DNA from 4 places in the Paenibacillus sp. J22FR5 genome. Region 1 is predicted to be linked to each of the others. Evidence: riboswitches for the same ligand, from Rfam matches in the RefSeq annotation. Region 1 holds a riboswitch; each other region holds the start of a gene.
What was found. A riboswitch is a leader RNA that binds a small molecule or an ion and turns the genes downstream of it on or off. The one in region 1 is predicted to bind cyclic di-AMP.
Positions count from the first base shown of each region.

Region 2: linked by a shared signal. The riboswitch ahead of AC58P7_RS15915 (APC family permease) and the one ahead of AC58P7_RS17390 (C40 family peptidase) in region 1 are both predicted to bind cyclic di-AMP.
Region 3: linked by a shared signal. The riboswitch ahead of AC58P7_RS28310 (resuscitation-promoting factor) and the one ahead of AC58P7_RS17390 (C40 family peptidase) in region 1 are both predicted to bind cyclic di-AMP.
Region 4: linked by a shared signal. The riboswitch ahead of safA (SafA/ExsA family spore coat assembly protein) and the one ahead of AC58P7_RS17390 (C40 family peptidase) in region 1 are both predicted to bind cyclic di-AMP.

Region 1 is NZ_JCAUAN010000012.1:135,057-142,797, reverse strand. Features, by position in the region: gene AC58P7_RS17410 (transglycosylase domain-containing protein) at 1-1,468, shown strand, start outside; gene AC58P7_RS17405 (YwhD family protein) at 1,641-2,132, opposite strand; gene AC58P7_RS17400 (M1 family metallopeptidase) at 2,502-4,499, shown strand; gene AC58P7_RS17395 (hypothetical protein) at 4,584-5,402, shown strand; cyclic di-AMP (ydaO/yuaA leader) riboswitch at 5,571-5,709, shown strand; gene AC58P7_RS17390 (C40 family peptidase) at 5,713-6,183, shown strand; gene AC58P7_RS17385 (hypothetical protein) at 6,369-6,530, shown strand; guanidine-I (ykkC/yxkD leader) riboswitch at 6,680-6,782, shown strand; gene sugE (quaternary ammonium compound efflux SMR transporter SugE) at 6,870-7,190, shown strand; gene AC58P7_RS17375 (methyltransferase domain-containing protein) at 7,210-7,741, opposite strand, start outside.
Region 2 is NZ_JCAUAN010000010.1:183,213-190,953, reverse strand. Features, by position in the region: gene AC58P7_RS15930 (hypothetical protein) at 1-109, shown strand, start outside; gene AC58P7_RS15925 (polysaccharide deacetylase family protein) at 127-1,098, opposite strand; gene AC58P7_RS15920 (YqkE family protein) at 1,128-1,388, opposite strand; gene AC58P7_RS15915 (APC family permease) at 1,434-3,269, opposite strand; cyclic di-AMP (ydaO/yuaA leader) riboswitch at 3,374-3,525, opposite strand; gene AC58P7_RS15910 (GNAT family N-acetyltransferase) at 3,763-4,221, opposite strand; gene AC58P7_RS15905 (MFS transporter) at 4,380-5,825, shown strand; gene AC58P7_RS15900 (NAD(P)/FAD-dependent oxidoreductase) at 5,898-7,127, opposite strand; gene AC58P7_RS15895 (EcsC family protein) at 7,334-7,741, opposite strand, start outside.
Region 3 is NZ_JCAUAN010000034.1:47,520-55,260, reverse strand. Features, by position in the region: gene AC58P7_RS28325 (TatD family hydrolase) at 1-170, shown strand, start outside; gene AC58P7_RS28320 (ABC transporter permease) at 153-1,403, opposite strand; gene AC58P7_RS28315 (ABC transporter ATP-binding protein) at 1,400-2,143, opposite strand; cyclic di-AMP (ydaO/yuaA leader) riboswitch at 2,427-2,622, shown strand; gene AC58P7_RS28310 (resuscitation-promoting factor) at 2,907-4,046, shown strand; gene rnmV (ribonuclease M5) at 4,164-4,697, shown strand; gene rsmA (16S rRNA (adenine(1518)-N(6)/adenine(1519)-N(6))-dimethyltransferase RsmA) at 4,738-5,646, shown strand; gene yabG (sporulation peptidase YabG) at 5,702-6,589, shown strand; gene veg (biofilm formation stimulator Veg) at 6,980-7,255, shown strand; partial or broken gene AC58P7_RS28285 (small, acid-soluble spore protein, alpha/beta type) at 7,427-7,597, shown strand.
Region 4 is NZ_JCAUAN010000015.1:1,730-9,470, forward strand. Features, by position in the region: gene AC58P7_RS18865 (class I SAM-dependent methyltransferase) at 1-140, shown strand, start outside; gene AC58P7_RS18870 (inosine/xanthosine triphosphatase) at 250-777, opposite strand; gene AC58P7_RS18875 (S-layer homology domain-containing protein) at 994-2,037, shown strand; gene AC58P7_RS18880 (DUF4362 domain-containing protein) at 2,049-2,486, shown strand; cyclic di-AMP (ydaO/yuaA leader) riboswitch at 2,753-2,887, shown strand; gene safA (SafA/ExsA family spore coat assembly protein) at 2,893-3,543, shown strand; gene AC58P7_RS18890 (SRPBCC family protein) at 3,750-4,208, shown strand; gene AC58P7_RS18895 (GNAT family N-acetyltransferase) at 4,223-4,675, shown strand; gene AC58P7_RS18900 (hypothetical protein) at 4,744-4,977, shown strand; gene AC58P7_RS18905 (helix-turn-helix transcriptional regulator) at 5,450-6,349, opposite strand; gene AC58P7_RS18910 (glycoside hydrolase family 52 protein) at 6,522-7,741, shown strand, end outside.

The sequences.
Region 1 (7,741 bases):
TGCCAGTGAGTTAACCTTAGCAGAAAGCGCCATGATTGCCGGGGTACCGAAAGGACCTCGTTACTATTCTCCTTATTATGATCTGCAAAATGCGATGGATCGGCAAAAGGTCGTTCTCCAGACGATGGTAAACAGCGGCTTCATTACTCAAAGCGCCGCTGACGCCGCGGCCAAGGAGAAGCTGACGATTCAGCCGTTAACGAAAAAGAAGCCTTCCGCAGCTCCTTATTTCCGCGATTATGTACGTAACCTTGCGACGGAAAAGCTCGGCATTTCGGAAGAGCAGTTCGACGAAGGCGGTATTCGCATTTTCACCACGTTGGATAAGAATGCACAGCAAATTGCGGAAAATGTCATTACGAAGCAGCTCGAAGGCAAGCCTGATCTGCAGGCTGCGCTGGTGGCGATTGACCCTCGTACAGGCGAGATCAAGGCGATGGTCGGCGGACGTGACTACACGGAGAATCAATTTAACCGTGCGCTTTCGAATACGAGACAGCCCGGGTCCTCTTTTAAACCTTTCGTCTATATGGTCGCTTTGCAGAATGGCTTTACCCCAGTCACGATGGTCAAAAGTGAACCAACCGTATTCACGTACGATGATGGGCGGCAGCAATATACACCAAGAAATTTTAATGACCTGTATACGAATGCGAATATTGATATGCGCCAGGCGATTTCGAAATCGGATAACATCTACGCGGTGCACACGATACTCGAAGTGGGGCCGCAGAAGGTCATCGACTTCGCTCGTAAGCTGGGCGTAGCTTCACCGATGAAGCCGCTGCCTTCCCTAGCACTGGGTTCCTTTCCTGTGAGTCCGCTGGAGATGGCTTCGGCCTTTGCCTCCATTGCAGATCAAGGCGTCCATCGAGAACCTACCGCCATTTTACGAATTGAAGATGCGAATGGCAGTATTTTATATGAAGCAAAACCGACGGAGGAGCAAGTGATTCCACCGGCGGTCGCCTATGTGATGACCAATTTAATGGAGAGCGTGTTCGAGGAAGGCGGAACAGGTAACCGTGTCGCCAGTACCATCAAACGGCCGATTGCTGGCAAAACAGGCACGACCGATACGGACGCTTGGCTCGTTGGCTTCACACCGGAGCTATCCACCGCAGTCTGGGTTGGCTATGACAAGAGCCGCGATATTACAACGGTCGAGTCGCATTTGGCCTCCCCGATCTTCGCGGATTTCACGGAACAGACCTTGGATGCGATTCCGCCGAAGTTGTTCCCGATCCCAGAGGGGGTATCGACCGTTTACATTGATCCTGTGAGCGGCAAATTGTCCAATGAGGACTGCCCGAACGCCAAGATGGAGGCTTTCCTCTCTGGCACGGAGCCTACCACGTATTGTACAGGCAAGCCAGCTAATCCAGATGCGAGCAACGGTCAAAAAGCCGGCTCCAAAGGAGATAACGGCTCCTGGTGGAACGACCTTAAACGCTGGTGGAACGACTAATTTACCGTTACAAGAAAACACAAAAAGGCAGTACTAAGCGCGTCTTAGTCCTGCCTTTTTGCTGTCCTAGTATATGAGGTAACATACACTAGGGTCTAGTATACCCGCTTCGACATTATGTAACAATGGATGACACATAATGTTCATATTCTCCATATTTGCACAAGAAAGCTTAGGAGAGTGCGTCCTTGAGGCTTTGATCTGAGCGATTCCACCAGTCTTCGTTGTGCGCAATCAAACAGTTTCGAAGGGCTGCTCGTTCACTGTCAGACAACCCATCTAGGATAAATTTGCGCTTCATCGCACCATCCATTTTGTTCACGTGCTCAGCAAGAATCTTCCATCCACGGCGTGCTTCGGTATCGATTAACATTTCGCATGCAGACATCCCTGCATAGTAGGCGCCCTCTTCTGTTCGATCAACCGCCACCCACACAATCCACGCTTTACGGCCATTCGGGACATCCTCTTTGTTCGTGGAGAATTTGATCCCTTTCTCGATCTTACTCTTGGCATGCAGTGTTCCTTCATCCAGATACGCTTCATCCCCGTCAATAATGATCCCCGAGACGTTACTAAGATCAATAGCTCCTGCACCGAAGCCTTTGTGATTCACTTTCGAGCTTACTATATTTAAGGCCAGCTTCTTCTTATCCGCTTCCATAAGGGCACCTTCCACTCTACATTAGGTTAAAATGACGACTTGCTTTCATTGTAGCGAAAGTCTTCCAGTAGAACAAGGGGCGGCAGGCTTCCATGCCTATTTCTCTCCACATTAGAAAGTATAAGTTTTCGGTTCCCGAAAACGTCTTTCTACTTGGCGATAACACTTACCCTTCCGGGGTCCCCGCAAAGTAATTGGACTTTACTTCGAAGGTTAGCGTCACTTTGTGGAGTAGGGTAGCGGTCGCTCATCCTTGAATTGCTTCGATAGAGGTTTTCTCACATTTCTTTCCCCTTGCAGAAATATTCCCTAGGTTGTCTACATATACATGCTGTAGATGCTTGTTTAGGCGGGGTGAATCTCATGGATATGAATGCTCTATTCAATAGCCGCAAGGTACAATGGTTTGCTGTCATGCTCCTTGCTGCCGGCGCAGTGTTACTTACGAACACCTTGCTCCCCTCCGCACCAAGGGGGACTATTCCTGTCGTTTCTAAAGAGGTACCTTCTGCTCAAACACCGGACATGCAGCCTGCAGATAACGGCAAACCGCCGTTAGAAACCTCAACACCACTTAGCTATCGCATTGCCGAATATCACATGAACGTTGCCTACACACCAGAAACGCAGCAGCTCCTAGGGCAACAAACGCTCACGTGGGAAAATCCAGGATCTGTTCCTGTGCAAGAAATTTATCTTCACCTGTATCCGAACGCCTTCGCTTCAAAGAAAACGACGTTTATGCGCGAATCCGGCGGGAAGCTGCGAGAGGATGAAGCGAAAGCTGATAGCAGCGGCAGTATGGAGCTGTTATCCGTGAAATCGGATAGTGGCGACGATCTCACTAAACGGATGTCGTTCGTGCAGCCGGATGACGGAAACAAGGACGACCATACGTTGCTCAAAATTCCACTGCCTAAGCCCGTGGGATCTGGAGAACGCGTGACCATTAGTACCGAATTTCTTGTTAAGCTGCCTGCAGCTTTTGCCAGAATGGGGTATGTGGATGACTTCGTTATGGCAGGGCAATGGTTTCCAAAGGTAGCCGCTTATGAACGCAAGGGCACAAGAGGGCGGACTGAGCCTGGTTGGGATCTTCATCAATATCATGGAAACTCCGAGTTCTATGCTGATTTCGGGATGTATGATGTAAAAATTCAAGTGCCTGCAAATTATATTGTGGCGGCCACAGGCTTTCCTGTGAAGCCTGCTGTGACGGAAAATGGTACGAAGACGTACCAATTTTATGCCGAGGATGTCCATGATTTCGCTTGGTCGGCGTCACCTCATTTCGTTTATGTGGAAGAGCCCTTCTCTACACCACAAATTCCTGGGGTCAAAATCAAACTGTACCTCGATCCCAATCATCAGGATTTGAAAGATCGCTACATGTATGCCGCCAAAAAAGCGCTATCGCGCTACAGCCAATGGTACGGAACGTATCCGTACTCTACACTTTCTATCGTAGTACCACCACCTGGCGGGAATGGGGCCGGCGGCATGGAATATCCGACCTTAGTCACCGCTTGGGGAGCAAGCGACAAAGATCCGGACCTAGAACTAGAACGAGTAGTCGTCCATGAAATTGGCCACCAATTCTTCTACGGACTCGTTGCCAGCAATGAATTCGAGGAAGCATGGCTCGATGAAGGCTTCACCTCCTATGCGGAGGATAAAGTCATGGAAGCCGAATACGGTGACGCACCAAATTTACCTGTTGAATCTAGTTATATCACATCACCAAATGGACTTCAGAAAGATGCATGGGACTACACAGGACATGATCAATATGCAGAAAATGTGTACACGCGTGGCAAGCTTGTGTTGAAAGCCATTGAGCAACAAGTAGGTACCAAGGTGATGGACCGTATCATGAAGACGTATTTCGGGCGGTGGCAATTCAAGCATCCGTCTACGAAGGATTTCCAACAGGTTGTGGAGGATGTCAGCAAAACGAAGTGGGATGATTTCTTTAATCAGTATGTGTATGGCAATATGATGATGGATTATTCTGTTGAGAGTATACAGGTCAAGCCTCAAGGCAGTAAGGGTGCTCAGACTTACGAAAGCACTGTGCGCATCGTTAAGCATGGCGGCAACTCACCCGAAGTGCCAATTCTGTTCCACTTTGCAGACGGCACAACGCTGGATAAAACGTGGGATGGCAAGGAAGGCAGCATCGAGTTCAAATTAACGAATGCGTCTCCAGTTGATTGGGTGCGAATCGATCCGAAATACACGCTCATCCTCGAAAATAAGCACATCAACAACTTTTATCAAACGCAATTAAACACAAAATGGCAAATTCGGTGGAATCTCGGCATGATTCAGCTCCTGCAAGCTATATTCGGCTCAGTCGCCTGGTAAGGACTTGGCTTACGTCTTATGACAAACTCTGAGCGTATGCTTACGAAGCCAGTTTTCTAAAGAAAACTTTAAGGAGGGACCTCGTTGGCCACCTATATCAAATCCGGTTTCAGGGCAGCTATGGCGCAACCTTTTGCCACGATTATTTTATTCCTGTATCAGATGGGCTGGGGTATTCTCCTGTATAAGCTTGTGCAGGGAATACTCGTCCCCCTCATGCATCGTTTCCCTGGCGCTGATCAACCCAAGCAAGCTTTGCAGGTCTTCCTAGCTGAAGGCCAGTTTCAATTAATCAAAACAGATCTCAGCTATTCATATCTCTGGTGGTTCGCTGCACTCCTCTGTGCTCGTATGCTGCTAACCCCTCTCTTGAATGGCGGCGTCTTCTACTCACTTACGCACTCGCACCAGAACGCTGGTTATCGCTTTTTTCGCGGGATGAAGCAGCTTATGCTTCCCTTCCTACTTGTTTATATCATCCGGATCGCGTTTACCCTGCTTCCACTGATCTGGATTTTCCCAAAGGCCAAATACATTCTAGGGCACAACTCCTCTTATGAACAGGTTCTCCTCGAACTTATGCCTTGGATACTTAGCTTACTGGTCTACGGCTTTCTCTTGCAGCTCTTGTTTATGTATGTACAATTCGCCATCGCAGCCAAGCTAGGCATCACGTCGACGCTTATCTCTTTCTTTCGCTATGCGATGCCGATTGTCGGACTTGCCATCACCCTCTTACTTTTCACAGGACTATTGGCAGGGGTCACCGTCACAGCCACCTACCTGTGGGCAGGTCTGGTAGCGCTAATCATTTATCAGTTGTACCCACTCTTCCATATTTTCTTTCAAATTTGGGGCATTTCCTCTCAATATCAGCTTCTTTTAGCCAAAATATCCAATTAATATCCAGCAAAACAGCGAATAGGCAGGCATTCCCCCCTTCTCCATGAGAAAGGGGCTTTTTTTTGTCTATTTTCCGAACAATTCAGCATATTCTTAGCCTATTTTTCATGCAGAAAAGAGGAATTTCATTATTTATGACGAATTACAGGGACTAGCATCAAAAAAACCAAATATTTCATGCCGAATTCCTCAGTTTATGGGGAAACGGGGGAACCACTCCGGGTGAATTGATCTTGCAAGACAGGGATCATAGGGAACCTTCAACCGAACCCTCCAGCTAACCTCGTAGGCACCGGAAGGAGACAAGCAGTTGAAGAAGATTGTTGCTCTTGTATTTAGTCTTGTTTTGTTTTTGAGTATGAGTGTAGGAAGCGTTTTCGCTGCGTCCGATATGGACAACAAGGTAGACGAGCTCCTAGGAACTCCCTACAAATGGGCAGGAACCACAACCAATGGATTTGATTGCTCTGGTTTCACGTCCTACTTGTTCGGTGAGTTCGGCATCGACATTCCGCACAGCTCCAAATCACAAAACAAAGAAGGCTACTGGATTGACAAAAGTGAACTTCGTAAGGGCGATCTTGTATTTTTCAACACAGATGGCAGCGGCATCTCGCATGTAGGGATGTACCTCGGTGATGGTGAATTCGTTCACTCCGCTACCAATCAAGGTGTTGTTAAGAATAAGTTGAGCGAATCCTATTATGCGAAGCGGTATGTATCAGCCCGACGTGTTCTGTGGGATGATATCTACAATCAACTAACTGCTGAATCCAAGTAATATTCTCGGCACAGAATGAAGCCCTGCAAGCTCTGCTCGTAAGAGCGGCTTGCGGGGCTTCATTCATTTGAACGGGGATATCCGCGTATACTAAACGTACATCAATGGTCGCGCCTGGCTGACGAAGGATGAGGAGTTACTGGCTACGATGCAGCTGAATAGCAAGTCACCGATCGCCGCTGGTGGTGTCGAGGTACAGGGATACTTCGTGCATTGCAGCCGAGCACTCAATCTGTCTGTCGAACATTTGGGAACCAGGCACTTGGGTACCCGAGCAGGAGCAGCCGGATGGCATGGATATGTTCCGGGCGCATGTGGCGCTGAATGGGATTGCGCTGGAGGATTGAGAAGTTGTTACATAGCAATCGGATGAAGATCGGATTACAGAGATATAATCGAGAGCAGAGCGAACAGCAGGGATGCATCCAAACGAAGTAAGAACAGACAGCCATTATGTGTAACTTGACATCAGATGTGAGCCATCCTATAATTACGGCATGTCGTTTTCTAGGGTTCCGAGGCGTGTATGCGCCGGCTGGTCCGAGGGAAAACACACAGCGAATACGCTGTGGTCACGGAGGGAGAAAAGCCCGGGAGTCTAACGCAGTAATGCGAGACTCTCGGGCTTTTCTTTGTTTTTTGTGGCACTAACGACATAGATCGCAGGCATGAAGGAGTGAGAACCCATGGCATGGTTATTCCTAGTCATTGCAGGTGTTTTTGAGGTGGTGTGGGCCATCTCCTTGAAATTTTCCAACGGATTTACACGGCTTGTCCCCACTGTCGTCACGATTTTTGGGATGATCGTAAGTTTTTATTTCTTAGCTTCGGCTACGAAAACGTTGCCGATCGGAACAGCCTACGCGGCATGGACAGGAATCGGCGCCGTCGGCGCGATTATCATTGGCACTCTTTTTCTTGATGAACCGATTAGTTTAGTTCGTATCTTGTTTATGGTTTTGATCTTGGTCGGTGTGCTCGGGCTGAAATTTACATCGGGGCACTAAGGTGGATTTGGACATCCGGCTATTTTACTGTATAGCTCACGTACCAGAAGCTCCCCCCCACGAAGATGCGCAAATGCTGGGATAACGGCCGAAAGATGTCATTCAGCTCTTCGTAGGTAAAATAGTTCTTGAGAATTTCGTGCTTGGAGCCGTCGGCTAGTTCACGTCTTTTGTAAGTATCTTCGCTATCCGCATGGCTGATCAACTCTCCGCCTCTTCCCGGAACATAGACGTTATCCGCGATAAAAACCTGCGCACCGCTGCCCAATCGCTTATGGAAGCCTTGTAAAAAGTTGTCGATCCGATTGTGCGGAATGTGCGAGAACCAGAAATTCGCCAGCCCGTAATCAAACTCCCCTTGGATCTCGGATAGCTCATACGCATCCCCTTCGATAAAGGTAGCATTCCCCTTCGACCATCGCTTCGACTCCGCGATTCGCAGCACTTCTGGGCGTATGTCTACCCCAACAAGTTGCGACGCGGTTTCCGCAGCAATTTGTGTCCAATAGCCAGTGCCACAAGCGATTTCCAGCACTCGGCGGCCCTCCACC
Region 2 (7,741 bases), on a different contig from region 1:
GGTCGTTCTGCGATTCAGTGATACGACGGTCGTCGTACAAACGCGTGTCAGCGATTTGACCTACTATGACCGGGCAGCTTGTGAGTTTTTTGAGATGAAAAAAAGGTAAAAAAAATAGCTCCCACCCTACTCTTCCTGGTAAGAAGCTAATTGTACGAAACGGAAGCCCGCCTGCCGCAATTGAGGAATCGCTTTGATGACGCCCTCAGCGGTATCCTTCTCGGGATGATTCATGTGCGCGATGACGATGGAACCGCTCGGTGCCTTCGTTAGCGCATGGAACACCTGCTCCGTGTTATAGGTCGCTCCTGCATCACCTAGCACCGAATAGCCCGCTAATTCGAAGCCAAGATCATGGGCAACAGATACGGCGACATCATCATAAAAAGCAGTACCCGAGCGGAAAAATGTTGGTCTTTTTCCCGTCAGCTTCTCGATCAGATCCGCATTGTCATTCATTTCATGAATGGCTTCTTTGACGTTCTTGGTGCCAGCAATACCATAGGCCAGCTTGCCGGTCACGGACAAAGGGCGGTGCTCAGTTCCATGGTTTTCGATCTCGAACAGTGGATTCGCAGCCAGCGCAGCAAAAGTTACTGGATTTGCAGCTATCCATCTCCCGTTTATAAATAACGTTGCTGGAATGTGCTCCTGAATCAAATACTGAATCAGCTTCTCATCGTAGCCGCTGCCCTCTTCCCCGCCGCAGGCATCAAAGGTGAGAGCGATCACTTTCTCATTCGTATGCAGCTTTGTTTTCACACCAAGAACACGCTCTCCCCATTTCGTTGGTACGACGGAGGCATATCGTTGGATCAGTGATTTTTCCAGAGCAGCGAAGGCCGGCATGGCATTAACATCTGCTTTTTCATTTACTGGACGATCTAATGAAGGAGGAGATGATGTCGTCGTTGCTGGCGATTCTGCAGGTGTGCTAACTGGTTTTGTTATCGATGTACTCACAGGTGTAATCGTAGATGGTGCAGGCGTGGTTATTGGTGTAACAGTTGCAGTTGCTAATGAAGATGCGACCGCCGTTTCTACGACCTCTCCACTCTGTTCCGCCTTACAGCCTGCAAGCACCACCGTCGCACTCAAAAAGAAAAGGAGGCACATCGTGCGCCCCCTCATTTGTGTTTCCGCCAGTCTAATTTGCTTTTCTCAAGTTGATAGGCAAAATCATTCTCTAAACGCTTCTCTTCCGCTTTACGAGCAGCCTCTACCCTGGCTCTCTCTGCGTCCTTCTTCGCTTGCTCTTCCGCTTTCATCGCGTCAGCCTGCGCTTTGAGTCCTTCCAAAATTTCCGGACGCAACAGATCCTTAAGTAGCGCTGGTTTATCTTGCACGCTAGCAGGTGCTGGCGTCATTTTTGCTTTCTTTTTCACCATAATGGGGTCACCTCGTCAACATGTTCTCCCTATTATTGTACACGTCTATTGATGTAAATGATACGGTACCGTGGCAACAACGATATCCTTATCGGCTTGAAGCTTCGAGCGAATACGTGCCGCTGACTGATTATGGAGCAGACGGTGCCACCATTTTTTCGGCATGAACTGAGGCAGAATGACCATGATGGATTGCTTCTCAGATACATGCGTGTCAATCCGTTCAATGAATTCCACAAGCGGCTTCAGGATCGTTCTGTAACGTGATTTGAATACAACCAGTCGAACGCCTGGATCCCAGATCTGCCACTTCTCCTGCATCGCTTCCTCATCTTCATCGGAGAAGGAGACATAGAAGGCGATAACATTAGGTGAAAGTGACTTCGCGTAGTTCAGTGTGTGCTCTACAGCCCGATGAATCCCGGCCACAGGTACGATAATGACGGGTTCTTTGGTACATACACGGTCTTGCGTGATATCAATACGAAGCTGTTTGGCTACGTCATCGTAATGGTGACTGATTTTCGTTATTAACCAGAGTAGAATCGGTGTCACAATAATGACGATCCAAGCACCTTCGCTAAATTTGGTGATACAGAAAACAATTAGAACTGCAAGGGAGACAATGCCGCCTAGGCCGTTAATGATCAATTTGCCGATCCAGCCGGCTACACGTTCTTTCAACCATTTGCGAACCAAACCGCTCTGAGCCAATGTAAAAGATAGAAATACGCCAATCGCATAAAGTGGAATGAGTGCATCGGTCTTCCCTTTAAAACCAATCAAAAGCAGACTGGCCAATACGCCTAATGTAATGATGCCATAATGGTAGGAAAGACGGTCCCCGCGGTAAGAGAACATACGCGGGAAGTTTTTGTCTTGAGCCATGATCGACGCCAAGATGGGGAAGCCATTAAAGCTTGTATTGGCAGCAAGCACCAGAATAAGCATCGTCGCGATTTGAGTGGCATAGTACATCGCTCCACGGCCAAAAGCTTGCTCCGTCACCATCGATAGCACCGATGTATGCCCGTTAGGATCTGGGGCAATCCCATAGCCTAAGGCGATCAATGTTACACCACCGAACACGATGGCCAAAAGGACACCTAAAGAGAGAAGCGTACGTTTTGCATTTTTCACAGAAGGTGTTCGGAAATGCGGTACGGCATCGGAAATGGCTTCGATACCCGTTACAGCTGAACAACCGGATGAAAACGCCTTGAGAAGTACGAATAATGTTAATGAGTTCGTCGCTGAGCTAGGTACAAATTCTATAGCGTGCGTATTAAGTGAGCCCGTCATTAAATCGAAGACGCCCTTACCGACTAACAAAAGGATACAAAGGATGAAAAAGTAAGTTGGTATCGCGAATACGGTTCCAGATTCGGAAGTACCGCGTAAATTAAGCCAGACCATAATCCAAACCAGTAAAATAGTAAGTGGAACAATATAAGGTACGGCAGAAGGAAAGGCCGACGTAATGGCCTGCACACCCGCAGAGATCGAAACGGCCACGGTTAAGGTATAATCGATCAGCAATGAGACACCTGTAAGTCGTCCCCAAACCATCCCCAGATTCTCTTTCGTAACCATATAAGCGCCGCCGCCCATTGGGTAGGCTTCAATAACCTGTCTATAGCTCAACACGAGCAATAGAATCAACGCGATGATCGAAACCGCAATCGGCAGGGAGAACGCAAATGCAGCAATCCCAACGGTTGCGAGCTCTAGCAGAATTTGCTCCGTTCCATAGGCTACCGAGGATAGCGCATCGGAAGATAGAATAGGAAGGGCTTTCCAAACCTGCATTCTCTCCGACTCAAGCTCACTGGACTTTAGCGGCTTACCAAACACAATTTTTTTCAATGAATCACTTGTCATTTCGTGGTCGTTCCTCCAATTAAGGCTAATCTCAATTTCAACTTACACCTAAAAATTGACGCAAAAAAACACAAGGATTGACCTTGTGTTTGTAGACACATGTTCTCCTTTCTCACGATCGCTTACGAGGTTAGCTGCCGGGTTCGGGCCGCGAGAAATCTGCCCTAAAAGGTACTTGGTATCAGCACCATTATTCACCCCATGAAACTCGTGGTTCCCCCGCTTTTCTTAACAGAAAATTAAGCGAAATATTCAACTGTTCTAGTACGTGTTGAATACTACTCTCTTCTACGGACATAGTAAAGGAGAGAAAAAACGTAAAAAGCCCTTTTCCACCACCCGAATCCCCCAATAATTCGCTTACATTCAACTGATTCATTGATTATCTTCCATTCTCGTAGTGGTTCGAGGTATTTTGGGGAAATTGAAGAGTTGCATTCTTCAATCGTTGGTTAACTACTCAAACAATTCATTAGATGAAGGGAAATTTCATTCAGAACATCTCATTGAGGGCGGTGTAGTTCACCCAATCCGCGCGTGTTCCACCCATTTTATCAAAAAACTGCTGTGCCCGATGATTATCCGGCGCCGTAATCCAAGACATGTAAGCATAACCGTTTTCCTTGGAATAGCTCTGACACTGGCGGAATAGCTCTTCTTCCACTGCGGTCCCCCGAAATGGCTCAAGCAGGAAAAGGTCGTTCATGATCGTAATGGGATTAGCCTTCATCGTACTCCACGCAAAATACAGGGTCGCAAAGCCGATGAGTTCTCCCTCATTTTCGGCTACAAACTGAATACCGCCTTGTTTCTCAAGTAAGTTGCTAATCAGGCAGTGAATATTGGCTGTCTCTGGCCTAGGCTTCTTATAAAAGCCTACAATATAGGCATCCATAAGCTCTGTCAATGCCTCTAAATCTTTCATTTCTACGTTTCTTATCACATGTGACATTGTATTACACCTCGCTCTTTATGTATAATAATACATATTTAAGAATAAATATTCAATCTACAAATTATTTTAACAAAGGCCAATTCATTGACATACCCTACTCGCCATGCTAAACTGTAACGAAATATATTATAGTTATAGATCGGAAGGTGTACCCCATGTCAACCTCATCAACTGCTTCACCCCAAGGAACACCGTACGTTGAAGCAGAGATGCCTAGCCGTTTAAGAGAGACCCCTGTCTCCTGGTTGCTCTGTTTTACCATTGTACTTGTGATCATGAACACGATGATGTTCAATCTGGCCTTGCCCAAAATTTCAGTCCAATTCGAACTCAGCCCATCGACGGCATCGTGGATTGTCACTGGGTACTCTATTATTTTCGCCATTTCTTCGATCACGTACAGCCGCTTGTCCGACTTCGTGCCGATTCGCAGGCTCTATGTGGTTGCTCTGCTTTCGCTCGGCGGCGCCTCCCTCATCGGGCTGTTCACGAACAGCTTTGGGACGTTACTCCTAACTAGGCTGATTCAGGCCTCAGGCGCAGGTGCAATCCCATCGCTCGGCATCGTACTCGTAACACGCTACATTCCGTTGTCTCGCAGAGGCAGAGCCATGTCGCTCATTCTGTCCGCTGCTTCACTAGGTTTAGGGCTCGGTCCCGTTGCTGGCGGATCCATCGTTCAGTATTTGGGATGGCATTTCCTGTTCGTCATTACAGGCGTTACACTCCTGCTCATCCCCATATTTCTCTTCCTGCTTCCAAAAGAAAAAGCGGAAAGCGGCTCGTTCGATTTCATCGGCGCTCTGCTCCTCGGGATCGGGACCACTGGTTTGTTGCTCTTCCTTACGTCCAAAAGTATCATTGCCCTCCTCGCGGGCGTGATTGCACTAGCCTTGTTCACTCTACGCATCCGAAGAGCCGCTCAACCATTCGTGCTGCCTGCCCTCTTCGGCGACAGACCTTATATGGCGCTTAGCGCAATCGGCGTATTTTCGTATATGATCAGCTTCGGCTTCTTGTTTCTTGCGCCTCAGATGCTAGCCCGCGTATTCGGCTTAGCTCCGCTGACTTCGGGACTGCTGCTCTTCCCAGGTGCCCTGCTTGCGATGCTTGTGTCCAATCGTGTAGGCCGCATCATTGACCGCTACGGGAATACGGCGTTGCTTCGCTACGTGCCATGGTTGATGCTACTGTCTACCGTGCTTCTGGCCCTGACTGCCAGCTATTCTTATTACTGGATTGCCGCGCTCTACATCCTAGTGAGTATCAGCTTCACGACACTGTCCAGCGCTGTATCCAATGAATTGTCTCGGCAATTGACCAAAGAACGTGTCGGCTCCGGTATGGGCTTGTTCCAATTGCTGCAGTTTTTCAGCGGCGCATTCGCCGTTGCGCTCTCAGGTAGCGCGCTGGTCTGGCAGAAATCCTTGCCGCTTGAACGTGCTTTTGACAATCTGATCTGGGGCATGGCGGTTATCGCGCTCCTGACCATAGGCAGCTCGCTCCTATACAGGAGCTATTCAAAAAAACGCGAATCCGCGACAATGACGGATGCAAAAACAGCTGGAAAGGCAGTTGTTCGTACAAGAGTAACCGAATAATCATATAAAAAAAGCTGATTGAGATCAGGTCCTTCGGACCTCTCACTTCAGCTTTTTCGTCGTTACAAGACATCAATTCGGTACATGATAATTACGGGTTGTGGATTTCTGCTTCCAGATCATTTTCTTCCAAATGAGTGGAATGCCGCCGATGAGGTATAAATAACGGGCATCGATCATTTTTTTGATGAGGGAGGCAAAACGGCCTTTCACTTTCTTCACTTTGAGTAAACCAACGGCCTCCCCTCGACCTAAGGAGGCTACCGTACCTTTGAAATCATATACGAAAGGCTTCATTTCTTTGCCGCGAACAGTCTGGATGAGATTCCGAGCTGCATTATACCCCTGTTGGACGGCAATCTGCGCATTCGCGGGATAAGGCGTACCCTCTGGACTCGTGACAATCGAGCAATCACCCGTAATGAAAATATCCGGGAATTGATACGATCGCAAGCAGCTATCCACTTTAACGCGGCCACGCTGTACATCGAACCCAGCTTGCTGCAGCAAGGAATTACCGCGAATCCCCCCTGACCACACAATCGTACCTGCTCGAATGAACTCGCCATTCCCCAGAATAACACCTTCCGGCGTACATGCTTTGATCGCAGTCGACAACTTATATTGCACCCCTTTGCGGCGCATCACTTCCATCCCGTATTCGACCAGATCCTCTGGCAGACCAGGAGGCAGCGCCGATGGGGAAGCTTCCACATTGTAAATTCGCACATCCGCTGGATCGACATCATACGTTTTGCAGAGGACAGGAATGCGGTCAGCCAACTCACCAACAAATTCCGTACCCGTGAACCCCGCGCCGCCAACGACGAAGGTGAGATAATCCTTGCGCTTCGGTGCCATTTTGGACTTGGCAAACATATACTCAATGTGCTGCCGAATGAAGCGGACACTGTTAATGCTTTTGATCGACATGGCATATTCATGCATCCCTGGTATCCCGAAGGTTTCCGTTTCACTCCCTAATCCAATCACGAGATAATCATAGTCGAGCGTGGCATCTTCCAGTACAATCTTTTTATCATTAGGCAAAATCTCTCGAACCGTCGACTTCACGAAACGAATCTTCCGTTCATCAATCAAATCTGAAATGGTCACGCGGGCATTCTCATGATGATCCGTACCGGCAGCCGGCATATGCAAATGGGTCGTGATGTAATGATAATCATGCTTGTTGACCAGTGTAACATCCATCTCATTCCTTCTCATCTTCTTCTGCAGTCTTATCGCTGTGACAAGTCCGCCGTAGCCTGCTCCTAGGATTACGATTTTGGGTATGCTCATTGCCTCAACACTCCTCCAATTGTGAAATAAATCACATATATGCTTGTGAAAATAATCACAATTCTTCACAAGATGAGCCGGTAACCGACTCTCTTATAGTGTATGCGGGAGTTTCACGAAAATAACGGATGATTTAACTATTTTTCAGCAAGATAGGACGAGCATCCGTGGCGGAATACTGGACTAATTGAGCAGACCAAACTAACCTAGCTACTTACTTCGGGGCTTGCGTCCTCATCGCCCTTCGCTGCCTTGTCTTGCAAATTACGCAGCCGATAGCAGTTCATGCCCGCCACGCCGAGCTCCTCGAGCAAGCCAAAGTTCGCCCAAGCGCCAACAACAACCCCGATGCCGGGGATGAGCTGAAGCATTTTACGAAAATCAATCGTATCCCGATACTCCTGCTGCAGCTGCAACCAATTCACTTGCTTCATGTAGTCGGCGGCAGGCGGAAATGTCTGTGAGATGGCAGGCCAATTCTTAATCGTATGAAGCAGCTCTGGCTTCTTCTTCGTGCCAGAGAACGCTAACTGAAACACATACAGAATAAACAATCTTTCTCTATAATCGTTGGTCGAGTAGCCATACACGTGCGCTAATTCAAAAAGGAACTT
Region 3 (7,741 bases), on a different contig from region 1:
TCGAGACGGATGCTCCTTACTTAACGCCCCATCCTTTCCGCGGCAAGCGCAACGAAACCGGCTATGTGCGCTTAGTGGCTGAGACGGCCGCGGAAATTCGGGGTATGACGTTGGAAGAACTGGCTGAAATTACAACGAACAATGCGATTCGTTTACTCGGTCTCAAGTAAAACGTTTTTCTTGAATTTCCGTCGCAGGACAACGCTGCACGCGAAAGAAATAAAGGCGAGACAGAGCAGCGGGACTAGACTATATAGGATAGGGGTTCCGATCATAAACGGAATGGTTAGGATAACAAGCTCCAAGGTGAGAGTTAACCAGATCATATAAGCTAAGGAACCTGCTTTGGCTTGCGGTTCCAATGGATACATATCAAGCCAGAACGTATACCGATGTGCACGCTCCAGCGACGTAAGCTGAACCATCGATATAACAAGTGCAATGAGTAGAATTACGCTTCGCGCAGTAACCGAGTCTGAAACGGCAATGGCTAATACGCCAATCACAGTCAGTCGGAGAACAATGGCGAACAGCTCGGTTCGCAGCAATGTCTTCATATATAAATAGAGAAACGCTGAATCTTGTCGAAAAGGAACAAATCGTGTGAGTCCGCTGATCCAACCTCGGCGGGCTATTCGTGTTGGCAGCTGCGGTACATCGACGAACCAGTTAAAGAAGGCGTAGAGTCTAGCCTGCTGCTGCTTCTCTTTGGCAATCAGATAATCCCATCCGATCACATATTTAGCTGCGTATCGAAACGTAATCAGCCAAACGAATACAAGAACTAATGCAGCTAGACTAGCCCATAAGACACTGTAGTTAAATAGGATTGTAATTAGGGTAATGGATGCCATCCATCGAAAACAAACGGATAGGAATCTTGTTCGTTCAGCGGCAAATTTTCCTTCCTGCCAACTAGCGAATAGGTTCGCTACTTTTAATAGAAGTAATAGAGCAAATATTAGCAGAAATGGCTGCGCATTGGTGCCTAGACAATGCTTATAAAGCGGTCGTAGTGTGATCCAAGCGAGAAATAACCAAACGCCTTGAAGTGACAAGCTGTACAGAAAGCTGCTTCGAAAATAAGCACCCATTTCATTCTCGATCCGCAATAGAAACATCCGATCGGCACTCCGAGTCAGGGTCCGAATGGGACTTGAGGTGAGAAGTGGAACGAGCAAGAGCAGGACGATCCATAAGTAGGGATAATCTGTCGGAAGACGCTGTAATGTTTTTGCATAATAATAGGAAGAAACGATGACAAGAAACAACAAGAAGCCGATAAAATTACTTCGAGCGGCATACTGCCAATAGCCCATGGATTCCTTCATATAATGTTGAAATCGCTGCTTCCATAATGCATGTGTGTTAAATGCGCGTATATTTTCCATTGGAGGGGTCATCGCAGTTCTCCTTGAACTAACCTATAGAAAATGTCGTCTAATGACGCCTGAGGAAGCGCTGTTTGTGCGCGTAATTCGACTAAATCTCCCTGGGCAACCATGTGACCTTTATGGAGGACGACAAAGTTATCGCAATATTTTTCAATCGTAGACAAAATGTGAGAGGAAATGAGGAATGATGCGCCTCTTTGCTTCATGTTGACCATTAATTCGAGCAAGGAACGTATGGCTAACGGATCGAGTCCGAGAAATGGCTCATCAATGATATATAAAGAGGGCTCGATCAAGAAGGCATTCATGATCATCACTTTTTGTTTCATCCCTTTGGATAAATGACTTGCGAAGCTATTCAGCTTGTCTTTCATTTGAAACTGCTCTAACAGGGACTGGGATCGGGCTTCGAAGTCCTCCTTGGAAATGCCATATGCCATGGCTGTTAACTCAAGGTGTTCACGAATGGTAAGCTCTTCGTATAACTCCGGACTTTCAGGTACATAGGCGTATGTCGCACGGTAGGGTAAAGGACTTTCTGCTAAAGTTAAGCCGTTAATGCGAATGGATCCTTTTTGCGGTTGTAGGAGCCCTAATATATTTTTGATAGTGGTACTTTTTCCTGCCCCATTGAGTCCAATTAACCCCATCATTTCACCTTGACGGATCGAGAAGGTAAGGTCATGGAGAACGGGTTTGTTGGGTAAGTATCCCCCGAATAAAGCGTTTACTTGTAAGATGGGACCCATCTCAATTGCCTCCCTAAATAGCAAATTATTGGTATTTATTGATCGAATACTTCCAGAATCATTATAAACAAATTTGCATTTTTAGCCTAGTTTTGGCCATTATATATCAAAAAAACGAGTATACGTACGTTAAACATAGACACATGTAGATATAAGTGGGTTATATATGGAAAATAATCGAAATTTAAGTGATTTAGCCCTTTTTAACGGGTGTTAATCCCTTTACAGGTTGAGATTAACAGCGTAATATACTTTTCATAATAACTTAATATCCAATTTGCCAATTTTCCATTCGCTGAGTTCCAAATGTGGAAACGGGGGAACCACTGCAAGCTTAATTTGCATTCAAATGCGGTTAAGTAAGCAGATTGAGTAACAGGGGTGAATCATGGACGTCAAACAAGCAGTTTGCGTCTACGTAGGGCGACTCTCACGTCCGAATCCGTCAGCTAACCTCGTAAGCGTAAGAGAGGTAACGATTGTCGTGCGTGCTATTTGTATTTCACTATGCAAACTAAGCCAGCGAGAAGAGTCCTCTTCTTGCTGGCTTTTTGTCCTCATACAGGGTTTTACACAGATCAGATGACATAAAATGACCCGGAATTCATAGGATGATGAATAGGTAAAAGGGGGGGACGACCAGATTCGGCTACGCAAGAATGCTGATGATGGCGAGCATGTTAAGTTAAACTAAAAACCTTAGTCGCGTCAAATTTAATCATGCTGTAACCTGGCGGCGAGGCTTTGAAGGAGGACCGAAGAAGTGGGCAGTATCTCAATTAGCGAGACCCATGTAAAACGATCATCCAGCATGTCCTTCGCATTGCGATGGAAGCATGAAAACTTGCGTTTGATTTTAAGCCTAGCTATAATCTCAATCGCAATGACTTTCATGTTTTTGGTGTTGTTGTACGGAACGGCTACCAAGAGCGTATCCGTGGTTGTGAATGGACAAGAAACTATTGTGCACACGAAGCAATGGGTCCTGCAACGCCTACTGGATGAACAAGCCATAACGATTGGTGAGCACGATGAAATTTCAGCTTCACTCACGACCAAGCTCAAGGGTGGAGACAAAATTGTTATCGAGCATGCCTCACCAATTCAATTGACTGCTGATGGAAAGACCACCACTGTTTACACAACTGCAAGAACGGTAGAAAGTGCATTGCAACGTTTAAATATTGCACTTGGGGAGAATGATCGCATTACTCCCGAACCGACGGCCGCTCTAACCACTGGCGATGAAATCAAAATCGTCCGTGTGAAAAAAGAGACGGAGGAAGTCTCTGAACCGATCGCATTCGAGACAGAGAAAAAGAATGACGCGTCTTTACTTAAAGGGAAAGAGCAAGTCGTCCAAGAAGGTAAAGAAGGCGTTCTGGTGAAGAAGAAAGAAAAGACTTTCGAGGACGGTGTTTTAGTCGCGGAAGCAGTTGTGGGTGAAGAAGTACAAACAGAAAGTGTTAAAAAAGTAGTATCGGTAGGCACGAAAAATCCGGTTGTTGTTCTCTCTTCCTCTTCACCGAGTGTCGATGAGGTTTCCAAAAACGGTGTGACCTTCGGCTACAAACAAATTCTCAAAAATGTGAAGCTAACCGCCTATTCAGCGGACGTGGAATCGACAGGTAAGACGGAAGGTTCTGCTGGCTATGGCAAAACCTACACAGGGACTACCGTGACTGAAGGGCGCACGATTGCGGTCGACCCGAAGGTGATTCCACTCGGATGGTGGGTGTACATTGAAGGTATCGGTTTCCGTCGTGCTGAAGATATTGGCAGCGGCGTGAAAGGCCAGATGATCGATGTGTATTATGAAGATCACAGTTATGCGAATAAATTCGGAACGAAACAAGGGTACACCGTGTATGTGGTTGGCCCTACTAAACCGTCTCAAAACTAACGTGTAAACGGTAGTTTTGGCGGGAACACTAGCTCATACACGTAGCTTGGCATATGCCTGCGCGAAAGAAGAGGAGACCCCTCTTCTTTTTCTGCGTACTGGGGAAGGAAAACGTAAATGATAAAAGAAATGATCGTTGTGGAAGGCAAGGACGATACAGCTGCCATCAGGCGGGCTGTGGAGGCGGACACGATTGAAACAGGCGGCTCCGCTATCGGACAAGCCGTACTCAAGCGGATCGCGCTGGCTCAGCAGCGCAGAGGCGTCATTATATTCACGGATCCAGATCACGCCGGTGAGCGGATTCGCAAGATTGTGGCAGCCAAGGTGCCTGGCTGCAAGCATGCCTTCATTACGCAGGAGCAAGCGGCGTATAAGGGCGACATCGGCGTCGAGAACGCGACGCCAGAGACGATCCGTCAGGCGCTTCAGAGCCTGCGGACAGAGTATGACGCGGCGGTTTCACAGCTGACGATGGAAGATCTGATCGCTGCCGGCCTCATCGTGCATCCGGATGCGGCGGCTCGCCGGCTCGTTGTAGGCAATGCGTTAGGCATTGGCTATTGCAATGGCAAGCAGTTTTATAAGCGCTGCGCGATGTTTCAGATTTCCCGAGAGGAATTCGAGGCAGCATTGGAGCATTTGAATTGAATCATGAGTACGAAAACCTATAGATAACGAGGTCTATTCTATGACGATATCCGGACAAGAAGTTATTGTAACCGCAGAAGATGTGGCAACACCAAGTAAAACGAAGCAGATTATTAAGAAAAACGGTCTCGTGCTGAAGAAAAGCTTAGGCCAGAACTTCCTAATTGATCAGAATATATTGAGCAAAATCGTCATGGCCGCTGAGCTCGGGCCAACGAAGGCTGCGCTGGAGATCGGCCCTGGCATCGGCGCGCTCACACAGCAGCTGGCCAAGCTCGCTGGCCGCGTGCTGGCCGTCGAGATCGATCAGCGTCTGCTGCCCATTCTGGGCGAGACGCTGGCACCCTACCCCCATGCCACTGTCGTTCATGGGGATATCTTGAAGACGAACCTGCCGGAGCTGTTTCGGCAGCATTTCGAGGGCATGGAAGGCGTCAGTGTTGTCGCCAACTTGCCTTACTACATCACGACGCCGATCATTATGAAGCTTCTTGAGGAGAAGCTTCCCTTGGAGAATATCGTCGTGATGATTCAAAAAGAGGTGGCCGACCGCATGGCGGCTCGTCCAGGCACCAAGGATTACGGCAGCCTTAGCATTGCCGTGCAGTTCTACTGCGAGCCGGAGCTCGTCACCATCGTGCCTCGCACCGTCTTCGTGCCGCAGCCGAACGTCGATTCCGCTGTCATCCGACTGCGTGTGCGTCAAGCGCCGCCAGTCGAAGTGGCGGACGTGGACTTCTTCTTCGCTGTCGTTCAGGCATCCTTCGTGCAGCGTCGTAAAACCTTGTACAACAACCTCGCGGCTCGGTTCTTTACCAAAGAAAACAAACCTGAGCTGGAAGCTTTGCTGCACAGCATTCAGATCGAGCCTTCCCGACGCGGTGAAACGCTTAGTATGGAGGAGTTCGCACGCTTGTCAACGGCTCTTCGTGCGCACGGCTGCAAATAACCCGCACCAAATGCCTAGTCTCGCCATAGGATACCCCTAGGAGGGGATTTGTGCGATGAGGCAAGGAGACTTTGTAACCCGTATTTCCTATGGCGGAGACGTCGTGTTTAAAATTGAGCGGATTGAGCATCTCAAAGCCATTCTGAGAGGTGTCGATTTCCGCCTGCTAGCAGATGCGCCGCTCACGGACCTGACGAAAACGAATAGGGCGGAGACCTTAGATCATCCACGGTCAAGCTCGCCTGAGTTTCGTGAGTCGCTGCGTCGGCTAGCGGTGTCCCAAGTGCAGTTGCAGGAAAAGAATCAGCTAGCTATCAACCTTAAACAAAAGCCTCAAACAAATAATAATAGCTATTTTGAAGTGCCTGGGAGGGTGCTTCATCTGGATGGCGATCCAAGCTATCTACGGAAAAGTATGCAGTTATACGGAGAATTACGTGTGCCAGCAGAAGGGTTTTTTGTTCCCGAGGTGCAAATGGCGGAAGCGTTGCAACGATTGCTTCCTCAATATAAACCCGACATTGTCGTGATTACGGGCCATGATGGCATTCTGAAAAATCGGCAAAGTACTAGCCCGAGTAATCTGTCGAGCTACAAGAATTCTCAGAACTTCGTGAATGCGGTTCGGGTGGCCAGACAATATGAACGGAATCGAGATTCGTTAATTGTTGTTGCAGGTGCATGTCAGTCGCATTTTGAAGCCTTATTACGAGCCGGAGCTAATTTCGCGAGTTCACCTGCCCGCATTCTCATCCATGCCTTAGACCCGCTGTGTATCGCGGCTAAGTTGTCCTATACCTCGACAAGGGAAACCATTTCGATGCTGGATATTATGGACTTGACGGTGACAGGTTTAGAAGGGTTAGGCGGGATTGAGACACGTGGCAGCTATCGGATGGGTATTCCGGGGATTGAGCACGCGGATATAGACGTTTCTGGATGAGAAAAGCAGGATGAGTTGCGTTCTTGTGTTGTGGTGGATTCGGATGGGTAAGTAGGGACTTAAGAAACACTTTCATGTCATGGACTCCTTAGAGGAGGGTGGCGGAGAGTGTTCTTTTTTTGTAAATGGCAAGATTGGATTGTCTGCATTTGCTTCATAAGAACCTAGATAAATGTACTCATTCTTGAAGGTGGATGAAGAAGTTTATCTATAACTGGAAAAGTGTGAATAATTTGCGAACATTGGTGACAACCTGAAGGGAGGGGAAATCGGAAAACGAATAAAAATGCCGTTGACAACGGGATTGGGGTGCTGATATAATATTTGCCCTCATTTGACATGATTGACTAAATGGGTTATAATTGACGAGGAAAGAGGTGGTAGTTGACAATGGCAAAAAATGCGCTATTGGAAATCAAACGCAGTTTGGAGCCCCACGTTGGGCAGAAGATCATGTTGAGAGCGAATGGTGGCCGTCGTAAGACTGTCGAGCGTTCTGGTGTTTTAGAAGAAACCTACCCTTCTGTGTTTATTGTGAAATTAGATCAAGAATCCCATGCCTTCAAACGAGTGTCATACAGCTACGCCGATATCCTCACTGAGTCCGTCGAAGTTACCGTATGCAACGATGATGGTCAGGTTCGCATCACTTACATACAGCATTAGCTTAAATAGCGTTCCGATATTGAACAGACCCTCGTGGTCTGTTTTTGCTTTAGTGGGTTATTCATGATGCATGGACTTGAAGCGATGGGGCATACTAACCGAAATCGTCATCAATCACTGCTTATGATGGTTGCAGAGTTTATTTTGCGAAAATGATAAGGAGGATTTGGTATGAGCCGAAGAAGAAGTGTTATGTCCGATAGCTTTAAATATGAATTAGCGAAGGATCTTGGTTTCTACGATGTTGTTCAGCGTGAAGGATGGTCAGGTATCCGCACGAAGGATGCAGGTAATATGGTGAAGCGGGCGATTCAAATTGCAGAGGAACAACTGGCCAAGCAATATGTTTCTTCCCAGACTAACGCTCAGGCTGCTCCAGCTAACTACCGTCAGCCGACGGCTAACCAGCCTGCATTTAACGGGCAGGGCTATACACCTTCCTTTAACGCGTATCAACCACAAACGGTAACGATGAATCATATGAAA
Region 4 (7,741 bases), on a different contig from region 1:
CGGGGAGTCCGGATTTCACTAAAGCTGAGCATAAGCAAGAGTTAGAAGAACTATTTAGCGAAATTGCTTCGCAAGGAAGATTGGTAGGAGAATTGGGTTACAAAGAGCATAAGTACGTTTGGCAGGCCAGAAAACCATAATGAATGAGGGAAATTAGCGATATCGCTTGTTCAAAACCAATTAGAGGGCACGCCACAGTTGAAATATCTACTGCAGGGAGCCCTCTTTGTCTATTTCATAGCCATTATTCTACTTATAAAAAGACGACTTAAATGGCGTCAGCGCTGCAATGACCGCATCCCGAAAAACGTCACTCCGTGTAATTCGCCCATCGGTAAATAAACCATATGCGCCTTCTTTGTGATTACTCCCGACAGTGCTGCTCAGATCATCAATAATATGACGCAGCTCGGTTCCGCCTTGCTTTAATTTCTCTCCAATGTCATTCGGTATCGGGAAATAAAGTCCTTTGCCGACATAAATCTGCGTACCATTCCAAGCGGCACAAACGGAGAAGAGATACCACTGATTCGTGTGCACATGATCATAGGTAAGTCCGCCTTCAAGACCAAGTCCAATGTCTGCATCTGGCACTTCTTCAAGTACATGTTTCGCGCGATTGATTGCACCGATTATGGTTTCATCTTCCGTTAAAGGCTGATCGGACACACCAGAAGGGACGGAGTGACAGATCGGTTCTACCCCAGCAGCGCGGACAACTGCAGCTCGTTTCGCTTGATTGTGCGTGCCTAATGCAATTCTTAATTCTTTTTCCAACTTGTCTAACCACTCCTTGCAAACGTAATGCGAATTACTTGATGAACTAGCATTAGTATACCATGTTTTCATTGATTTCTAGAATGGAACCTAACGACCAGTAACGATTTCAAATAAATGTTAGTTTACATAAAACATTTCCAGTGTCAGTTGCGTCAAACATGTAGATGGAAATTACGTCGTACACTTGGAAAATGTTGAACTGGAGTGATGGACATGATCGTTGGAAAAAAATACATAATGACACTCGCGTGCGCTGCTAGTTTAATATCGATTTTCGTCTTACCAGTAGAAGCCAAAGACGGTCCATTCCGAGATGTCAAAGCTTCTTTCTGGGGCGCCGGGGCTGTGCAATGGGCCTATGACAATAAGGTGGCGGAAGGATTTCCGGACGGGACATTTGGGCCTGACCGGCCTGTTGAGCAATTAGAGTTTATCGCGATGCTTGTTCGTGCTTTTCAGCCAGCAGATGTAGAACCACCTGGTATAGGTGGTGATTGGTCAACACCTTATGTCAATTATGGATTGAAGAACAATTGGACATTAATATCGCAGAAGACGATAGAAGGCTACCAAGAGCCTGTATATGTGAACAGAGGGACGGCGACGTTATTACTTGCCAATGCAGCAGGTAAAAGCTATGACAACATGTACCAATCGATTGAATATATGATGCAGTTAGGTGTGTCGAATGGAAAAACGGAGATGAATTATAACGGTTTCATGCCCGAAGATCGTTTAACAAGAGCAGAGGCTGTGACCATGATCCAACGTTTTCGGAATAAAATAGAAACACTTCGCCCAACTCCTGACATCAACGTTGCTAGGAGCAATGATTTTGATCCTAGGACTGCCAAAGTAGGGGATCTCGTGGCAGGATGGCAAATTACTTCCATCGATAGCAAAACAAACGAGAACGGGGAATTGTTTTATGCAATTGTCGAATTTGATACGAGAGAAATAACGATAAGTGGTACGTATGATAACGTGCCTGAAGGCAGTGAATTTTTTGACGGTATCATGTTTACGCTCGACACGGATTCCGAGACGAAGATACCAAGAATCAAATCTGGTGGAACCAGAACAGGAGACGCGATCATTTTTCGTTCCCCAGAGGCAGAGAATGTATTCTCACCACAAGGCTCGCGGGGCAGCGCGACCATAGCGATCTCTGGATTTTCCATCCATTATTGGCCGAAAGATGATTATCGCGATAGCACTAGGTTTGTGAAAGCTATTGAAGTGAGTCCGAATAACTAGGGGGATTAGAAATGAGATTGTTGAATCAAGGTTTCGTATTGCTTATTGGTGCAATTCTACTTAGCTCATGCTCAGATGAGAAGTTTAGCGTTGACCAAGCTACAAAACAAGGAGATGTCATCAATATTCATGGACAAATAAGTAATTTAGACCGGTTCACCCAGTTCATGAAGGACGTGGAAGGGCATGTAGATAGTCAGATTCGGATAGCACAACTGACCATTGAAGGGGATCCGATTTATTATGAGCTGGATTACAAAAAAGGTAAGATCTCTTATACCTATGATAATTCAGAGGATAAATTTGGTGCGAAAAATATTATAAAAACCGTTTGCACTGGTATAATTTCAGAGAAAGTGGAGCGTGGTGTTGCTTATAAACTGGATGGTTGTAAAGATACAAAGATTGGGCAATCTTTTACGTTTGTGGTACCGGGTAATGGGGGATAGGAGCTTCAACTTTCTCATTCCATTTGTGCTAATTCATAATCAAACCAGGTTCGTATTTCTCCAGTTGACTCGTTCTCGATCGTATTGTTGCGATGCTTGATGAAATTGTTTCTTTTCTTATCCAGATAGCGAAGAATTGAGGGCTTAAGTAGTCAATACCAAATTGACTTTTATTGTTTGCGCTTTCAAGAATGAGCTGGAAAATTTTGAGTCATGTTTTCACTGATTTCGCATGATACAATCTTTAAGATCCGTATTGGATCAAACAACTTAGAAGGCCGAAGCTTCGTGTGAAGCACGGGGGACCCAATCTCTGGGGTGAAGCCGCTTTTTCGCGGCCGGGTGATTACTCTTTGATCCGAATCCGACAGCTAACCTCGCAGGCCGCAAAAAGGAGAGGTTTATTTTGAAACGTTACAAAAAGCTTATGGTTACTGGTGCACTTGGTTTGAGCATCCTTATGGGGACGAATGCGGCATTTGCTGCGACGGGTACTTATACGGTAGCAGGTAATGATACCATGTGGTTGATCTCGAAGAAATATGGCGTCAGTCTATCTTCGCTTATCAAGGCAAACCCTCAAGTTGCTAATCCGAACGTGATTTGGTCGGGCATGAAACTTAACATTCCAAGCAGCACGAGCTCTAACTCGGTTACCCAAACACCGGTTACGACTGCGCCATCGCAATCAGCTTTTGCAAGCCAAGTAGTTAGCTTAGTTAACCAAGAACGAACAAAAGCTGGACTGAAACCTTTAACCAGCAACAGCGCACTTACAGCAATGGCTTTGGATAAAGCGAAGGATATGTACAATAACGGTTATTTCGATCATACATCGCCAACCTACGGTTCTCCATTTGATATGATGCGCTCATATGGAATTAGTTATTCCTACGCGGGTGAAAACATTGCTAAGGGTCAACAAACGCCTGAAGCCGTCATGACCGCGTGGATGAACAGTTCAGGTCACCGTCAAAATATTTTAAGTCCCAATTTCACGCAGATTGGCGTTGCCTATTATAACGGTGAGTGGGTTCAGGAGTTTATTAGTTATTAATTTTTTTGAAAATATCGTAATCTAGTACCAGCAACCTAGTGTTGCTGGCTTTTTGCGTTTAAATAAACAAAGCAGGGATTTTTTGTGATTTATTGAATTCATAATTAGGAACGTTATTTATTAAATTGTTAGTTTGGAAATGGCCCTAATCCTATTAGAATTATAACAACAACGTAATAAAATAGTTCAACCAAGAGGTGCACCCCATGATTAAGGTTTCCACAGAAATTGAAATTGAAGCAACGATTGAAATTTGTTTTGATTTTGCAAGGAATATTGATATACATACTCAGACTGTATGGCCTCACACAAAGGAAAGAGCGATTGCCGGAACAACTACAGGTATGATAAGTGGAGGGGAAACGGTTACTTTTGAGGCGAGGCACTTCTTCATTAGACAAAGACACTCTTCACTCATATCGAATTACGTTCGACCCTATCAGTTTGTTGATGAGATGATACAGGGTACTTTCAAAAGTATGAGACACGAACATGAATTCATTGATTTAGGAAATAAAACTTTAATGAAGGATACTTTATATTTTGAGGCTCCACTTGGTTGGATAGGATGGATCGTAGAAAGAGTTGTCTTGAGAAACTATATGCTGCGTTTTTTGAATTATCGAAATGCACAATTAAAGATAGTTGCTGAAAGACTTAAATAGAAGGAGGAGCCAATATGAATAAAGTTGATGCTCGTTTGATTCACCATGATGAATTAAGTGAACTCTTAAAATTGTACAAGCACTTACATGAACATGATCCTGATCTCATTTTTGATAATAAACTTGAAGACTTATGGCATGAGATCATGAACGACAAATATATGAAAATTATTGTTGTAGAGAAAAATGGCGTGATTGTATCTTCAGTCGTGTTGACGATTATTAAAAATTTGACTAGAAATGCAAGACTTTATGGACTTATAGAGAATGTGGTAACGCATGAACAATATAGAAAAAATGGATATGCCAGAATGGCTTTGGATAAAGCAATTGAAATTGCTATGGACCATACCTGTTATAAGGTCATGCTCATGACAGGGTCAAAGCGTGAAGAGATACATAGTTTTTATGAGAAGAGCGGATTTAGCAAAGGTTTGAAAACAGGATTTATACGCAAATTAGAATGATTCAAACATACGACTGGACGGTTCACTCAGGCAATACTACCCTTCAGGAGCTCGCGGAGATCGGTCAAATGGAGAAAGAAGCTGTTTTGAATGCAGAAGTATTCATCATCATGCTGCCAGCAGGAAAAGGAAGCCATGTCGAGCTGGGACTTGCTTTAGGGGCTAGGAAGACTATATGTTTATATTCTGCAAATGAAGATTTTAATGATATTGAAACAACGAGTACATTTTATCAGTTACCTGAGGTCCATAAAATAAATGGAACATTAGACGATTTGGTTTCTAGAATTGATCGCCTGTAGAATAGGCGCCCGCAGGCGCAAATGGGGTTGTGAATTCGAACGAGAAATTGCTTCGTGGAAAATGGTGAATCCAATTGCGCATAAGTGGCTGTCTCACAAGTAGATTCTTCTACTGGTGGACGGCCATTTAACATTGGTCAGGGTATGGGTCCCACAAAAAGTCGAAAGGGAACCTAGGTGCGCTATCTCGTTGAAATCGGCTATTTTTGGCGTTAAGCGGAACTATGATGCGCTATTTGCTCGATTTTCGTATTTTTTGGCGATTTTCGGTTAAATAGAGTACTGACGTTCCCTTTCGAGGCCAATATCGCACGTTTAGCCGCAAATAGCGTCCCCTGTTTCCCTTACAGTATTGGTTCGTTAAAAAGGAACATATGAGATTGAAGATTTTATGGTCTCATCAAGCTTGACGGGGTTAAGGGAAGCTATTCGGTATCACTTATCACAGAAGAGGCAAAGAAAATAAATATCCTCACCAAGACAGATGCCTGTAAGCAGTGGGGGATAAATTGGTCCATCGTTTGAATTGTTTGCTAAATTGAGACAAATCCTTGTAACCAAGCTGTTCCGCGATATGCTCGATCGAAAGCGTAGGGTCCATCAGCATGAGTTTAGCTTGGCGGAGTTTGATTGTACTTAAATAATGACGTGGCGAGACCCCGTAAGCTTTGTGAAAAACGCGATTACAGTGCGCAGGACTGTAGCCGAGTTGCTTCGCAATCCCTGTAATCCGGAAAGGATCCTGCCCTTTGTTCGTTGTTGAAGCTTGATGCTCAATAAGCGCTGCTAGCTGAGGGGCTAGGCCTGAATCTTCTGTGTGCCGATTAGAAGCCTCGGCTTCATCTAATAATACCTCGCTCAACGCGGTGAAAATGCGAAAAGAAGCATGCAACGATTGCAGCTTTAAACTCAGACCACTAGGGGCATTTTCGCTAGCCATTTGCGCAAGATCCATAAGAATAGGGCGGAGCAATCTCTCCATTTTGCTGCCAGAGGGGTGAAGCGTTAGGCCAATTTGATTTAATTGCTGACGAAACCAAGGATCGGTTACCTCCAAATGTACACACACGTACTCCATCATGCTCCCATCGACAGCGCCCAAGCTTGCATGCAACTCATTCGGAAGTATCCAAACCAAATCACCTTGCTTTTGTACAAAATGATTCTCTCTAACACGCATCCGCTGTGAGCCTTCTACGACGAGATTCAGCTCAAACATGGGATGATGATGTTCTGGAAAAGACCATTGCGCGTTAACTTTGCGAAGATGTGCAGCAAAAATCCGAAATGAAGCCTGCACATCGGGCAGCATGCCGCCATGAACGACATTTTCGAGACCAGCGGGTAATGATTCTTGTTGAAAGTCTTTCATATATGTGAGCTCCTTTGAAAAGGTAGTAAGCCGTTCGCTATGTTAACTATCTCATTGAAAAGGGGTGGAAATCAAATGTTTCTTTTGTCCAAATGAAAGATCGTATTGCCCATGGGTTCAGTATTTTGGTCATTGTATAATAAGGGCAAATGACTGAGAGGGGCATCCTGATATGAAGAACCAATTTTTCAATGCACACCATTCGCCAGTTGGCGCATTTGCAAGCTTTACACTAGGTTTTCCAGGCAAAAGCGGAGGCTTCGACCTAGAACAAGCGCGACCTCCAAAGCAAAATATATATATTGGACTAGAATCCATCCAAGGCGGCATTTATGATGCATTGCCTTTCTTCGAGCAGGTTAGTGAAGACGAGAGCCTTCGCTATGATATCGAAAATCCAGATCCGAAGCCGAATAAAAAGAAAGTATTGTTTCCTTTTGCACAGGACGAGATTCGTAGAGATTTCAAAGTCAGCACAGATACGTGGAAAGCTGGCGATTTGGAATTTAGTCTCATTTCTCCGGCACAGTCCGTTCCTGATCCAACAACAGCAAGTGAAGAGGAGCTTCGTTTAGCTCTCGTCCCAGCCGTTCTTGCTAAGATTACCGTTGATAATACCAAAGGCACTTCATCTAGAAGAGTATTCTTCGGGTATCAAGGTACAGATCCGTACAGTGCCATGCGCAGGTTGGATGATACGATGGAAGGCGCCGCGGGTGTTGGACAAGGTCGGATTACGGCAATAGTTTCTCAAGATCCAGAAGTGCGTTCAGGGTTGTATTTCAGTATCGAAGATATTTTGCAGATGAAAATTGCCCAAAACTTGACTTTCGGCCTCGGTACGGTTGGTGCCTTGTTCGCAGATACGCCTGCTGGTGAGAAGCGAACGTATCACTTCGCAATTTGTTTCCATCGTTCAGGCATCGTTACCGCGGGTCGTGATGCATCCTATACCTACGCACGTTTATTCCCAAATATTGAAGCGGTTGCTGGTTACGCATTGGGGAATTTCGATAAGCTTGCTGCGCTTGCTCAAAGCTCGGACGCAAACATCGAAACTTCTCGCGTGTCGGCGGATCAGAAGTTTATGCTTTCGCATGCCATTCGCAGCTACTATGGAAACACACAGCTTCTGGATATGGACGATGAGCCATTCTGGATCGTCAATGAGGGCGAATATCGCATGATGAACACGTTCGATTTGACGGTTGATCAATTATTTTATGAGCTGGCTTTGAATCCATGGACAGTTCGTAATGAGTTGGATATGTTCGTAAAGCGTTATAGTTATGAAGATAAAGTCTGCTTCCACGGTGACCCTACTGAATATCCTGGCGGAATCTCCTTTACACATGATATGGGGGTAGCGAATACCCTTTCTCGTCCAGGGTA